DNA from 3 places in the Pantoea sp. E2023-21 genome. Region 3 is predicted to be linked to each of the others. Evidence: predicted binding sites of a transcription regulator. Region 3 holds the regulator's gene; each other region holds the start of a gene.

The links. The regulator PurR, encoded in region 3, represses purine synthesis genes. The targets are predictions, from matches to a motif close to CANGCAAACGTTTGCNTG.
Region 1: the regulator PurR is predicted to act here: its motif matches at 2,660-2,677, upstream of tusA (sulfurtransferase TusA).
Region 2: the regulator PurR is predicted to act here: its motif matches at 1,445-1,462, upstream of purL (phosphoribosylformylglycinamidine synthase).

Annotation. Positions count from the first base shown of each region.
Region 1 is NZ_CP195344.1:3,559,447-3,563,713, forward strand. It holds gene glgP (glycogen phosphorylase) at 1-938, shown strand, start outside; gene ACRQ84_RS16660 (DcrB family lipoprotein) at 1,048-1,605, opposite strand; gene ACRQ84_RS16665 (7-cyano-7-deazaguanine/7-aminomethyl-7-deazaguanine transporter) at 1,879-2,544, opposite strand; gene tusA (sulfurtransferase TusA) at 2,738-2,983, shown strand; gene ACRQ84_RS16675 (zinc/cadmium/mercury/lead-transporting ATPase) at 2,980-4,267, opposite strand, start outside.
Region 2 is NZ_CP195344.1:2,147,258-2,151,524, reverse strand. It holds gene mltF (membrane-bound lytic murein transglycosylase MltF) at 1-1,281, opposite strand, end outside; gene purL (phosphoribosylformylglycinamidine synthase) at 1,552-4,267, shown strand, end outside.
Region 3 is NZ_CP195344.1:916,418-920,684, forward strand. It holds gene punC (purine nucleoside transporter PunC) at 1-1,020, opposite strand, end outside; gene punR (DNA-binding transcriptional activator PunR) at 1,130-2,041, shown strand; gene purR (HTH-type transcriptional repressor PurR) at 2,038-3,063, opposite strand; gene ACRQ84_RS04420 (cytochrome bd-I oxidase subunit CydH) at 3,337-3,426, shown strand; gene ACRQ84_RS04425 (C40 family peptidase) at 3,483-4,267, opposite strand, start outside.

The sequences.
Region 1 (4,267 bases), 1.5 Mb from region 3:
CGGCGCAAGTCGATTATCCGGCATTTATTGAACAGATCGCCGATGCCAAGTTTGCCAACAAAAAACGTCTGGCGGATTGGGTAGCGAAGAATTTGGATATCGTGCTCGATCCGCATGCGCTTTTTGACGTGCAGATCAAACGCATCCACGAATACAAACGTCAGCTGCTGAACGTGCTGCACGTGATTACGCGCTACAACCGTATTAAGGCCGATCCCACCGCTGAATGGGTGCCGCGTGTTAATATTTTCGCCGGCAAGGCCGCATCGGCGTATTACGTGGCGAAGCACATCATTCATTTGATCAACGATGTTGCCAATGTGATCAATAACGATCCTCAGGTGAAAAACAAGCTCAAGGTGGTGTTCATTCCCAACTATGGCGTGAGTCTGGCGCAGATCATTATTCCGGCGGCGGATCTCTCTGAGCAGATCTCTACCGCCGGCACTGAGGCATCGGGCACCAGTAACATGAAGTTTGCACTGAATGGCGCGTTAACCATCGGCACGTTGGATGGCGCCAATGTGGAGATGCTGGAGCACGTCGGCAAGGAGAATATCTTTATCTTTGGTAACACCACACCGCAGGTGGAGAAACTGCGCACCGATGGCTACAACCCACGTAAGTATTACGAGGACGATCCTGAGCTGCATCAGGCGCTGACGCAAATCGCCAGCGGGCTATTCAGTCCGCAGGAGCCCGGGCGCTATCGCAATCTGTTTGATGCCTTGGTCAACTTCGGCGATCACTACCAACTACTGGCGGATTATCGCAGCTATGTGGATACGCAGGACAAGGTGGACAAGCTTTATCGACAACCGGATAAGTGGCAGCGCAGCGCGGCGCTGAATATCGCCAACATGGGCTATTTTTCGTCGGATCGAACCATTCAGGAATATGCGGATGAGATCTGGCACATTTCGCCAGTGAGGTTGTAAGGCGGGGCTTACAGAACCAGGTCGCCATGAATGGCGACCCTACCAAACTGCACTGAACCCTTGTAGGGTCGCCATTCATGGCGACCGATAAACGTTCAGATTTTAAGGATTATTTCAGGGTGATGCTTTTGATAATCCCATCAGCATCGCTCTGCGCTTGCTGTTGGTTATCCGCTGGTAAGGTAATTTGCAGCGTCAGCAACTTACCGTCCACTTTCGCCAGAATCACCGAAGACCATGACGTCTGATTATTAGCAGAAATCACCGTGTCCAGCTGCTGTGCTGGCTGGTCTTTCAACGTGACCGCTTTGTTTGAAACCACTTGCAGCTGTGGATCGCGACCGCGCTGCTGCTGTTCCAGACGCTGTGCCAGCGCATCAAGCGCTTCATTAGTGGGATCACCCGCAATCACAATAATCGCACGCTGACCGGTTTCGTCGGCGTAAACGTGCATATTGGTGGATTCAGAGCCGAGTTTTCCGCTTTTGTCAGACATGCCAGCAGGCAGTGAGAAGCTCAGTTTGCCGTCCATCAGATTGACCGTCTGGGCCGACTGGCTGGCGCTCGCACCGTTGCTGTTCGCTGCCGCATCATCTTTCTTCTGGTCACATGCCGCCAGACCGATAACCAACAGGCCAATACCCACATATTTCACTACGTTACGCATTCTTTTCCCTTTTACATGATTCCAGTCAGGCGTTATCAAAACGGAATCGGCAGTCAAAAGCAACTGCCGGAGTGTCAGGAAATCTTAGCGTGCCGTAGCGTTTCGTGTATACCCGTCATACTTCAAGCTGCAAGTGCGTTGGCTGCGTGTATTCACCCCAGTCACTTACTTATGTAAGCTCCTGGGGATTATGAGGCTCATTACTGATTCTCTCCCTACGGGCCAGCGCTTGCCGCCTTCCTGCAACTTGAATTATTTAGGGTATGTGTGTAATTAGCCGAAATTGATCTGCTGCTGCGCGGAACGCTCAGCTAATCGCTTCAGCATGGCATTCAGTAACACGCCGTAAGCTGGCAGGAAGAAGATCATGCAGATCAGCACTTTGAAGCTGTAATCCACCAAAGCGATCTCGACCCAATGCGCCGCCATAAACGGGTCTGGACTCTTGTAAAAGGCGATGAAGAAGAAGGCCAGTGTATCGCTGATATTGCCGAGGAACATCGCTGCTGCCGGGGCAATCCACCACTGTGATAAACGGCGCAAACGGTTAAAAACGTGCACGTCGAGAATCTGACCCAGCGCATAAGCCATAAAGCTGGCGCAGGCGATACGCGCAACAAACAGATTCACCTCTTCCAGAGAAGCCCACCCTTGCCATGCGCCCTGATAAAACACGCACGAAACAATGTAGGAGATCACCAGCGCTGGAATCATCACCGCCAGAATAATGCGACGGGCGAGCGGCGCGCCAAAAATGCGCACGGTCAGATCGGTGGCGAGGAAAATAAACGGAAAGCTAAACGCGCCCCATGTGGTGTGAAAGCCGAAGATCGAAATCGGCAGCTGCACCAGATAGTTACTGGAGGTGATCACCAGCAGATGGAAAAGCGATAGCCAAAACAGCGCATGCATGCGCTGACGTGCAGAGAAAGCAATCATCATAAGCCTTTTTAGTGATGGGGTGAGGGAACCCAGGTTCGTGTGTTAACACGATGGTAAATAAAAAATCGGCGGCATCTTAACGCGTTGCGCAATTTATGCAATGGTTAATTTTAACGCAATCGTTATCGCCTTGCGTTGCCTAATTCGCGCGCTAGAATGAGCGCCCATCATCAACTATTGACAGAGAATCATGAGCGATCCCTTTTCTGCGCCTGACCATCAGCTTGATGCCCTTGGCTTGCGCTGCCCGGAGCCGGTAATGATGGTGCGTAAAACCGTGCGCAGCATGCAGACCGGTGAAACCTTGCTGATCATCGCCGACGATCCAGCCACCACGCGCGATATCCCCGGTTTCTGCCGCTTCATGGAGCATCAGCTTCTGGCACAGCAGACCGAAAGCCTGCCGTACCAGTTTTTGATTAAGAAAGGCGCTTAACGCTGGCGCAGCAATCGCAGGGCGTTGGCCGTCACCAGCGCGGTGGCACCGGAGTCTGCTAATACTGCCAACCACAAACCAGTGAAGCCGAGTAGCGTGGTGACCAGAAAAATCACTTTTAATCCCAACGCCAGCGCCACGTTCTGACGAATGATGGCGCGCGTGCGCCGTGCCAGCACAATAGTGCGTGGCAGAATCGCCAGCTGGTTTTGCGTTAATGCTACATCCGCGGCTTCCAGCGCCACATCGGTGCCGCTACCCATCGCAATACCAATCGTCGCCGCTTTCATGGCGGGCGCATCGTTGATGCCGTCGCCGACCATCGCCAATGATTGCTGCTCACCCAATTTCCTTACCGCCTCAACTTTATCGGCAGGCAGCAAAGCGGCGCGATAATCAATGTTGAGTTCAGCCGCAATGGCGGCGGCCGCGCGTGGGTTATCGCCGGTTAGCATCACGCTATTCACCCCGAGCTTCTGCAACTCAGCCAGCGCGCCAGCGGCTTCGGTACGCAGCTGATCCCGCAACGCCAGCGCGCCGAGCACCTGTTGCGCCTGCAACAGCAGCACCACAGTTTGGCCTTGTGCTTCGAGATCAGCGATGTGCTGCTGCTGCGCGGCGTCGAGGTTGCGGGCTTCGCGCGGCGTAAGCAATTGATACGTCACGCTATCGATCTCGGCACGAATGCCGCTGCCCGCCAGCGTTTGCTGCTGCGAGGCTGACGGAATCGTGAGCTGACGGCGCTCGGCTTCGTTAACAATCGCCTGCGCCAGCGGATGGGTGGAACCCTGCTCAACGGCAGCAGCGATGCTCAGCAACGCGTTTTCTGCTATCGCGCTAAATGGCTGGATGTGGGTAAGCTGCGGCTTACCGGCCGTCAGCGTGCCGGTTTTGTCGAACGCCATCATGCTAACGCGACTGAGACGTTCTAGCGCCGCGCCGCCCTTAATGAGTGCGCCCTGACGCGCCGCAGCGGCCAGGCCGGAGGTAATGGCGGCAGGCGTGGAGATTACCAGCGCGCATGGACAACCAATCAGCAGCAGCGTTAGCCCTTTATAAATCCACGGCAACCAATCGCCAAAGCCCAGCAGCGGCGGCAATACCATCACCAGCAGCGCCAGCAGCATAACGGCGGGCGTGTAAATGCGACTAAAGCGATCGATAAACCGCTCTACCGGCGCACGATGGGTTTCGGCTTCCTCAATCAACTGCAGAATACGGTCAATGGCACTTTGGCCTGGCTGGGAAACCACTTTCAGCATTACCAGGCGATCAAGGCTGGTG
Region 2 (4,267 bases), 1.2 Mb from region 3:
GGTGGTTTGCGTGTAATAGCGCTTCTGGCTCAGCATCGGCAAACGTAGCTTCACGTCGGCCCAGCTGTCCGGATTGCCGCCCTGTTTCGCCGTCAGCTTACGCACATCCAGCATGTGCGCGTAGCCCATGTTATAAGCCGCCAGCGCAAACCAGATACGTTCATCTTCAGGAATGCTCTCGGGCACTTTTTCCATCATGCGTTTGAGATATTCGCTGCCGCCACGAATGCTCTGTTCGGGATCGAGACGATCGTTGACGTCAAGGCTGTCGGCGGTATTACGCGTCAACATCATCATGCCGCGCACGCCAGTTGGCGAAGTGGCCTGCGGATTCCAGTGCGATTCCTGATATGAGATCGCCGCCAGCAAACGCCAATCCATGCTGGCCGAATATTTCTCAAACAGCGGTTTGATATCCGGCAGCGTGTTGTCAATGGCGCGCAGGAACGTGCGAGTATCAACGTAATCAAAGGTGCCAACGTGACCGAGATATTTCTCTTCCAGCCGCGCCATGGTGCCTTCTTCGCCCATCTGGCTATAGAAGTCGAGCATCGCCGCGTTTAGGCTGTCATCATCGTTACGTGGCAAGTACCAGGTAACCGGTTCTTCATCTGTCACATCAAACGCCACCGCCAGCTGCGGATGAATACGCTGCAGCAAGCCAATGGTGACCGAATCACCTACGGTGTAGTCGAGTTTGCCGTCGGCGACCGCTTCGAGCAGCGCTTTCTGGCCCTGATCGGTGGAGATTGCCCAGTCGAGATCGGGATAGCTGTCAGCTTTGGCGGAACGTAAAGTTGACAGATATGCCGAACCGGACTGCACAATCAGGCGGCCTTTAAGATCGCCGAGATTTTTCGGTCGGGGCTTATCAATGCGGTACACCAGCTGCTGCGACACCGAATAGTAGCTCGGGCCACTTTGGTAGTGCGCGAGGCGCTCGCTGTTGTAGATCAGACCGGCAGCCAGCAAATCCGCTTTACCGTCATCCAGGTCGTCAAACAGATCGCCGAGGTTAGGACGCACCTCAACCTCAAGTTTCACGCCAAGATAATCGGCGAAGCGCTTCGCCAGCTCGTAATCCATGCCGGCTGGTGCATTGTTAATGGTGTAGTAAGTCAGCGGAGAGTTAACGGTACTGATGCGCAGCACTCCGCGTGATTTGATCTGTGATAGCGCGTCTGTTCCGCTCCCGTACCACGGGATTGAAGGCCACAATGCTAGCGCAAGTAGCACGGTGATCAGACCGATAAACAGATAGTTTATTTTTAGGCGTTTCAAATAGTTGTCTCGTAATGGCTCACAGGCCTCTGTCTTTTAAAGGCAGTATTTATGTTGTTTTAACTCCCAGAGCGATGGGCATTTTGCGCAACAAAAAGGGGCAGGGCAACTTTTATAGCAAGAATTGTGCAAAATTCAGCCAAACGCCAGGTGCCAGAATTTATGCGCAAACGGTTTCGTAACCGGTGCTGTTTCTCTATAATACCGCCCGTTTTCCCCTGTTGCGCCCAATGAAGCGTCGCCCGGCACTTCAAAGACGAGAGATCTTTAATGATGGAAATTCTGCGTGGTTCGCCCGCTCTGTCGGCATTTCGTGTAAACAAACTGCTGACCCGCTTTCAGGACGCTCACCTTTCAGTGAGTGATATTTACGCCGAGTACGTCCATTTTGCCGATGTGAGCGCACCGCTCAGTGCGGATGAGCAAGCCCGCCTGCAACGTCTGCTTAAATACGGTCCTTCTCTCGCCGAACACGCGCCGCAAGGGCGTCTGTTGCTGGTAACGCCGCGTCCCGGCACCATTTCACCCTGGTCATCGAAAGCCACTGACATCGCCCACAACTGCGATCTGCCACAGGTTTTGCGCCTTGAGCGCGGCATGGCCTTTTATGTGCAAGCGCCCACGCTGACGGAAGCACAGTGGCAGCAACTGGCCAGCCTGCTGCATGATCGCATGATGGAAACTGTATTCACTGACCTCAGCGATGCGCAGCAGCTGTTTGCTCACCATCAGCCACAGCCGCTTTCAACTATCGACGTGCTGGGCGCAGGTCGCAGCGCGCTGGATCAGGCCAACACCACGCTGGGCCTGGCGCTGGCCGACGATGAGATCGATTATCTGCTCGACGCCTTTACCAAGCTGGGCCGCAATCCGAACGACATCGAGCTCTACATGTTTGCGCAAGCAAACTCCGAGCACTGCCGTCACAAGATCTTCAATGCCGACTGGATTATCGACGGCGAAAAGCAGCCGAAGTCGCTGTTTAAAATGATTAAAAACACCTTTGAACACAATCCTGAGCATGTGCTGTCTGCTTATAAAGACAACGCTGCGGTCATGGAAGGTTCCGAGGTTGGCCGCTTCTATGCCGATGCACAGAAGGGCGAATACGCATTCCATCAGGAAGAAGCGCACATCCTGATGAAAGTCGAAACCCATAACCACCCAACCGCCATTTCACCGTGGCCGGGTGCGGCGACCGGTTCCGGTGGCGAAATCCGTGATGAAGGTGCCACCGGACGTGGCGCGAAGCCCAAAGCCGGTCTGGTCGGATTCTCGGTATCGAACCTGCGTATTCCGGGCTTCGAACAGCCGTGGGAAGAGGATTTCGGCAAGCCGGATCGCATTGTTACTGCACTGGATATCATGACCGAAGGCCCGCTAGGCGGCGCGGCGTTCAACAATGAATTTGGTCGTCCGGCCCTGAACGGCTATTTCCGTACCTATGAAGAGCGCGTCAACAGTCACAATGGCGTGGAACTGCGCGGCTATCACAAGCCGATCATGCTGGCGGGCGGCATCGGTAACATCCGTGCCGATCACGTGCAGAAAGGCGAGATTGTCGTGGGCGCCAAGCTGATCGTGCTGGGCGGTCCGGCCATGAACATCGGTTTGGGCGGTGGCGCGGCATCGTCAATGGCTTCTGGCCAGTCAGATGCCGATCTCGATTTTGCATCTGTCCAGCGCGACAACCCCGAAATGGAACGTCGTTGCCAGGAAGTGATCGACCGCTGCTGGCAGCTGGGCGAAGCCAACCCGATTCTGTTCATCCACGATGTGGGCGCAGGCGGTCTTTCGAACGCCATGCCAGAACTGGTGAGCGACGGTAATCGTGGTGGTAATTTCAATCTGCGCGATATCCTCAGCGATGAACCAGGCATGAGCCCGCTGGAAGTCTGGTGTAACGAATCGCAGGAACGTTATGTGCTGGCAGTAGCGCCGGAGAAACTGGCGCTGTTTGATGAGCTGTGCCTGCGTGAACGCGCGCCGTATGCGGTGATTGGTGAAGCCACTGAAGAGCTGCACCTGAACCTCGCCGACAGCCACTTCGACAATAAGCCCATCGACATGCCGCTCGACGTGCTGCTGGGCAAAACGCCGAAGATGACGCGTGATGTTGCCAGTCAGCAAGCCAAAGGCGATGCGCTACAGCGCGATGGGATTACCGTTGCGGATGCAGTGAATCGTGTGCTGCACTTGCCGACCGTAGCGGAAAAAACCTTCCTGATTACTATTGGCGATCGCAGCGTAACCGGCATGGTCGCGCGCGATCAGATGGTGGGGCCGTGGCAGATTCCGGTGGCGAACTGCGCCGTCACCACCGCCAGCCTCGATAGCTATCACGGTGAAGCCTTCTCCCTCGGCGAACGTGCGCCAGTCGCCTTGCTCGACTTCGCGGCTTCAGGTCGTCTGGCAGTCGGTGAGGCGCTGACCAACATCGCAGCAACCTCAATTGGTTCGCTGCAACGCGTGAAGCTCTCCGCGAACTGGATGGCCGCTGCCGGTCACCCGGGCGAAGACGCCGGTTTGTACGCTGCCGTTAAAGCGGTCGGCGAAGAGTTGTGTCCCGCGTTGGGCATCACCATTCCAGTGGGCAAAGACTCCATGTCGATGAAAACCCGCTGGCAGCAAGGTACCGAGCAGCGCGAAATGACCTCGCCGCTGTCGCTGGTCATCACTGCATTTGCGCGTATTGAAGATGTGCGTCGCACGGTGACACCGCAGCTGCAAGCCGATCAAGATAACCTGCTGCTGCTGGTGGATCTGGGCAACGGTGCTAACACCTTGGGTGCAACCGCGCTGTCGCAGGTGTATCGTCAACTGGGCGACAAACCTGCCGACGTGCGTGACGCCACCCAACTGGCGGGCTTCTTTAACGCCATTCAGGCGCTGGTAGCTGAGCAGAAACTGCTGGCCTATCACGACCGTTCTGACGGCGGCCTGCTGGTCACGCTGGCGGAGATGGCCTTTACCGGTCACTGCGGAA
Region 3 (4,267 bases):
CTGGAACAAGTTCTGTAATCCGGCCGCTTTGCCGGTGGCGTGCGGGAAGGGCGCTAATGCGCTGGCAACCACAATCGGATAGATCGCGCCATTGGCCAGCGCCATGCCGCAGAATGGCATGAGTAATACGAACAGCGGCGCTGAAGGCATTAAGGCGATAACAAACAGGCTCAGGATGCTCAGGCTATACAGCACCAGCAACCATGGCAACAGTTGTGCACCTTGATAACGATTTAACAGCGTGCGACAGCCAAAACCGCCAATTAAAAACGCAATAGTCTGCGGAATATAACTCAGGCCAATATCGCCCGGTGTCAGGCCAGCAGCGGCGAGAATGAAAGGTGATCCCGTCAGCCAGGCGAAGAAACTCGCCGAGCAAGCAGAATAGATCAAGACGTTACCGCTATAGACGCGCGTGCCCAGTAAGGTTAACCAGCCAGGTTGTGTACCACCGGCCACTTTTTCGCGCTTAGCCGACGTTAACTGCAGCGTACCGATCAGCAGTACCACCGCGACCAATGTCAGCGTGATAAAGATGCTGCGCCAGTGGAAGTGGCTGATAAGCCAGGCGCCAAGCAGTGGTGCCAGCGCAGGAGACAGCGCAACCAGCGGCATAATCGTTGCAAACACTTTATTCGCTTTGGCTTTTGGATAGTGATCTACCACCAACGCCTGCCAGCTCACGGCTGCAGCACACACGCCAATGGCCTGCACAAAGCGCAGCGCCAACATCAGGCGTACGTCGGTTACCCAAAGCATACCCAGGCAGCCGAGGGCGAAGATGGCTAAACCCGCCAGTAAAATCGGTTTACGTCCATAACGATCCGACAGCGGCCCCCAAAATACCTGTGCACAGGCAAAACCGCCGAGAAACAGACTTAAGCTGGCGCTGATAGTGCCGGGTGCGCTAGCAAAATCACGCTGCATATCGCCAAAGGCGGGTAAATACATATCCGTGGCAAGAAAGCCGAGCATGCTGAGCACGGCGAGATAAGGCATAAATGCTTTAGACGACAACATGTTGATTCTCTTTTGGGCAGGTTGAACGCCGGGAGTGTAAAAGGATGCAACGCGCTTTGTGAAACGCTAATATTTGCATGGAGCTGTTAAATTTTTTGAAGGCAAAAATATGTGGTCAGAATATGCGCTTGAAGTGGTGGATGCCGTGGCGCGCACCGGCAGTTTTAGCGCGGCCGCGCAGGAGCTGCATCGCGTGCCTTCTGCCGTCAGCTATACCGTGCGTCAGCTGGAAACCTGGTTGGCGGTACCGCTGTTTGAGCGCCAGCATCGCGAAGTGGTCATGACACCAGCCGGCGAGCACTTCGTTCGTGAAGGGCGATCTGTTATCAAAAAAATGCTGGCAACGCGTAGGCAGTGTCAACAACTGGCGAATGGCTGGCGCGGTGAATTGAGTATCGCGGTTGACTGCATTGTAAAACCGCAGCGCACGCGGCAATTAGTGAAGGACTTCTATCGTCATTTTCCCGATATGGAGTTGATTATCAGCTACGAAGTGTTTAACGGAGTGTGGGATGCATTAGCCGATGGCCGGGTAGATGTCGCGATTGGCGCCACGCAGGCAATTCCCGTCGGTGGACGTTTTGCGTTTCAGGATATGGGCGCGCTGAATTGGCGTTGTGTGGTCAGCCCGGATCATCCACTGGTTAACAGCACTGAACTGGATGATGAAACGTTGCGAGCGTGGCCATCTCTGGTGCTGGAAGATACGTCGCGTGCATTGCCGCGCCGTATGACCTGGACGCTAGATAATCAGCGGCGGCTGGTGGTGCCAGAATGGGAAACCGGGATGGCGTGTTTGTTGGCAGGATTGTGCGTTGGAATGGTGCCGGGCCATTTGGCGCGTCCGCTGCTGGACAGTCATAAATTGGTCGAACTGTCGCTGCCGCAAGCCTTTCCTGATAGTCCGTGCTGCGTCAGCTGGGCTGAACAACGCACGTCGCCGGCGCTTGAGTGGTTACTGGCTTATCTGGGGGATGCTGAAACGCTGAACCACGAATGGCTCAGCGAAGTGTCAGCTTAGCGGCGATAATCGCGGAATGGGCCGTACGCCACTGAACGACGTTCAATCAGCGTAGGCTGAACCTCGATGGTTTGTGGATCTTCACGTTTGCTGGTGATGCGATCCAACAGCATTTCCAGCGCTTTTTCACCCAGTTCGGCTTTAGGCTGGTGTACGGTGGTCAGCGCAGGCGTGAAATAGCGCGCGTTGCGCACGTTATCGTAACCAATCACCGAGATATCTTGCGGTACACGCAAACCCATCTCATCGGCGGCACAAATTGCGCCCATCGCCATAATATCGCCGCCGCAGAACACGGCGGTTGGGCGCTGTTTCTGGTTAAGAATCTGCTGCATTGCCTGATAACCGGATTCAGGTTCAAAGTCGCCCTGAACCACCCATTCTGGGCGCACTGTAATGCCTGCTTCGTTCATCGCCTGCAGAAATCCTGCGTGACGTCCGCCGCCGGTGTTGCGCTCCATCTGGCCAGGGATGGCACCAATATCGCGATGGCCACGTTCAATCAGATAACGCCCGGCGAGATAGCCGCCTTGAAACGCGTTGTCCTGCACCGTATCGGTAAAATCACCGCGCGAAGCACCCCAATCCATGACGACCATCGGGATATTGCGGTTCTCTTCCAACATTTGCAGTAAATCGTCCGGATATTCAGAACACATCACCAGCAAACCATCGACGCGCTTTTGCGCCATCATCGACAGATAGGCGCGCTGTTTTTGCAGATCGTTGTGCGCATTGCCGAGAATCAACGTATAGCCGCGTTCGAAACAACGATTCTCCACCGCTTCGATAATTTCAGCAAAATAGGGCGCTTCACTGGACGTTGCCAGCAGACCTAAGGTTTTGGTGTGATTCACTTTGAGACTACGCGCCACGGCACTTGGCGAGTAGTGTAATTGTTTGATCGCTTCCCATACGGCGTTACGCGTTTCTTCCGCAACGAAACGCGTTTTGTTGATGACATGCGAAACCGTGGTGGTTGAGACACCTGCGCGTTTTGCGACATCTTTAATTGTTGCCATGAAAATGGTACTCCTGGGCTTATCGCAACTCACTGATAAGTATATTGTTAAACGTTTGCGTCTGCTAACGCTTTTACAGCCCAAAAGGCGGGCAAAACGGGGTGTTATAGCAGACGAAATCACTTCATTATGCTGAAAATACAGCACGCGCAAAATCTGTTGCGCAACGAAAGGCGGCGATTCTAACAAGCCCGCGCGGATAACACGAGATTTTTGCCGATTGCTGTGCGAAAATCGCGTTAACCCCATTAATTGTGTGACTAAGGAGTTGTGATGAATACTGACCTGAAGCTGGCGCTAATGACCACTGTTGGCGCACTGTTGATGATTATCGCCTTCAGTTTTACCGCGATCATGCATTAACAAAAAAGCCGGAGCTGTGTGCAGCATCCGGCTTTTTTCTGTTTGTTGCGCAACAATTAGCGAATGGTTTTTGGCGTCATCATACGACGCGCGCCCACATAGTGTTTCTGCCAGTAATCCTCTCCCAAAGCGCTAATCTGAATATCTTTGCCGGTACGCGGCGACTGAATGAATTTGCCGTTGCCGAGATAAACGCCAACATGATCAGCGGTGCCGCGATTGTTAATGCGGAAGAACACCAGATCCCCTTTCTCCAGCATTTCACGTTTGATCGGGGAAGCATCACGCAAGTGATACATCTCATTGGCGGTGCGCGGAAATTTGAATTTCACCAGATCTTTATAGGCGTACCAGACCAATCCACTGCAGTCGAAACCGGTATGTGGCGAGGTGCCGCCCCATTGATAAGGTTTACCGAGTTGCCCCATTAATTTGGTCATCGCCGTTTCACGCGCTTTTTGATAACGCTGGCGGTGCGACTTACTCATTTTAATGCCGGTAAGCGCAACCGCTTCGTCATCAACCACCACTTCGGGAGATTTCTTCACCAGGCGTTGATGACCGTATTTCTTAGCGGTAAGTTTCAGCGGGGATTTTTTGCTGGTGGTTTTGTGCAGCGCGGTTTCTGTTTTGGTCTGTTTTTTTAGTTTGAATTTTTGGACAGCAGTCAGGCGCGATTTTTTTGTGGTGGTTTTCACCGGACGTCGTTTGCGGCGCTCGTCTTCACGTGCGCTCTTTTTCTCTGCTTTGAGCGAGCTGGCATTAACGGGTGCATGCGGAGATGCAGCAGCCACATTAAAGAACAGTTGGGCTAAAGCCAGTATGAAAAGCGTAATTAGTA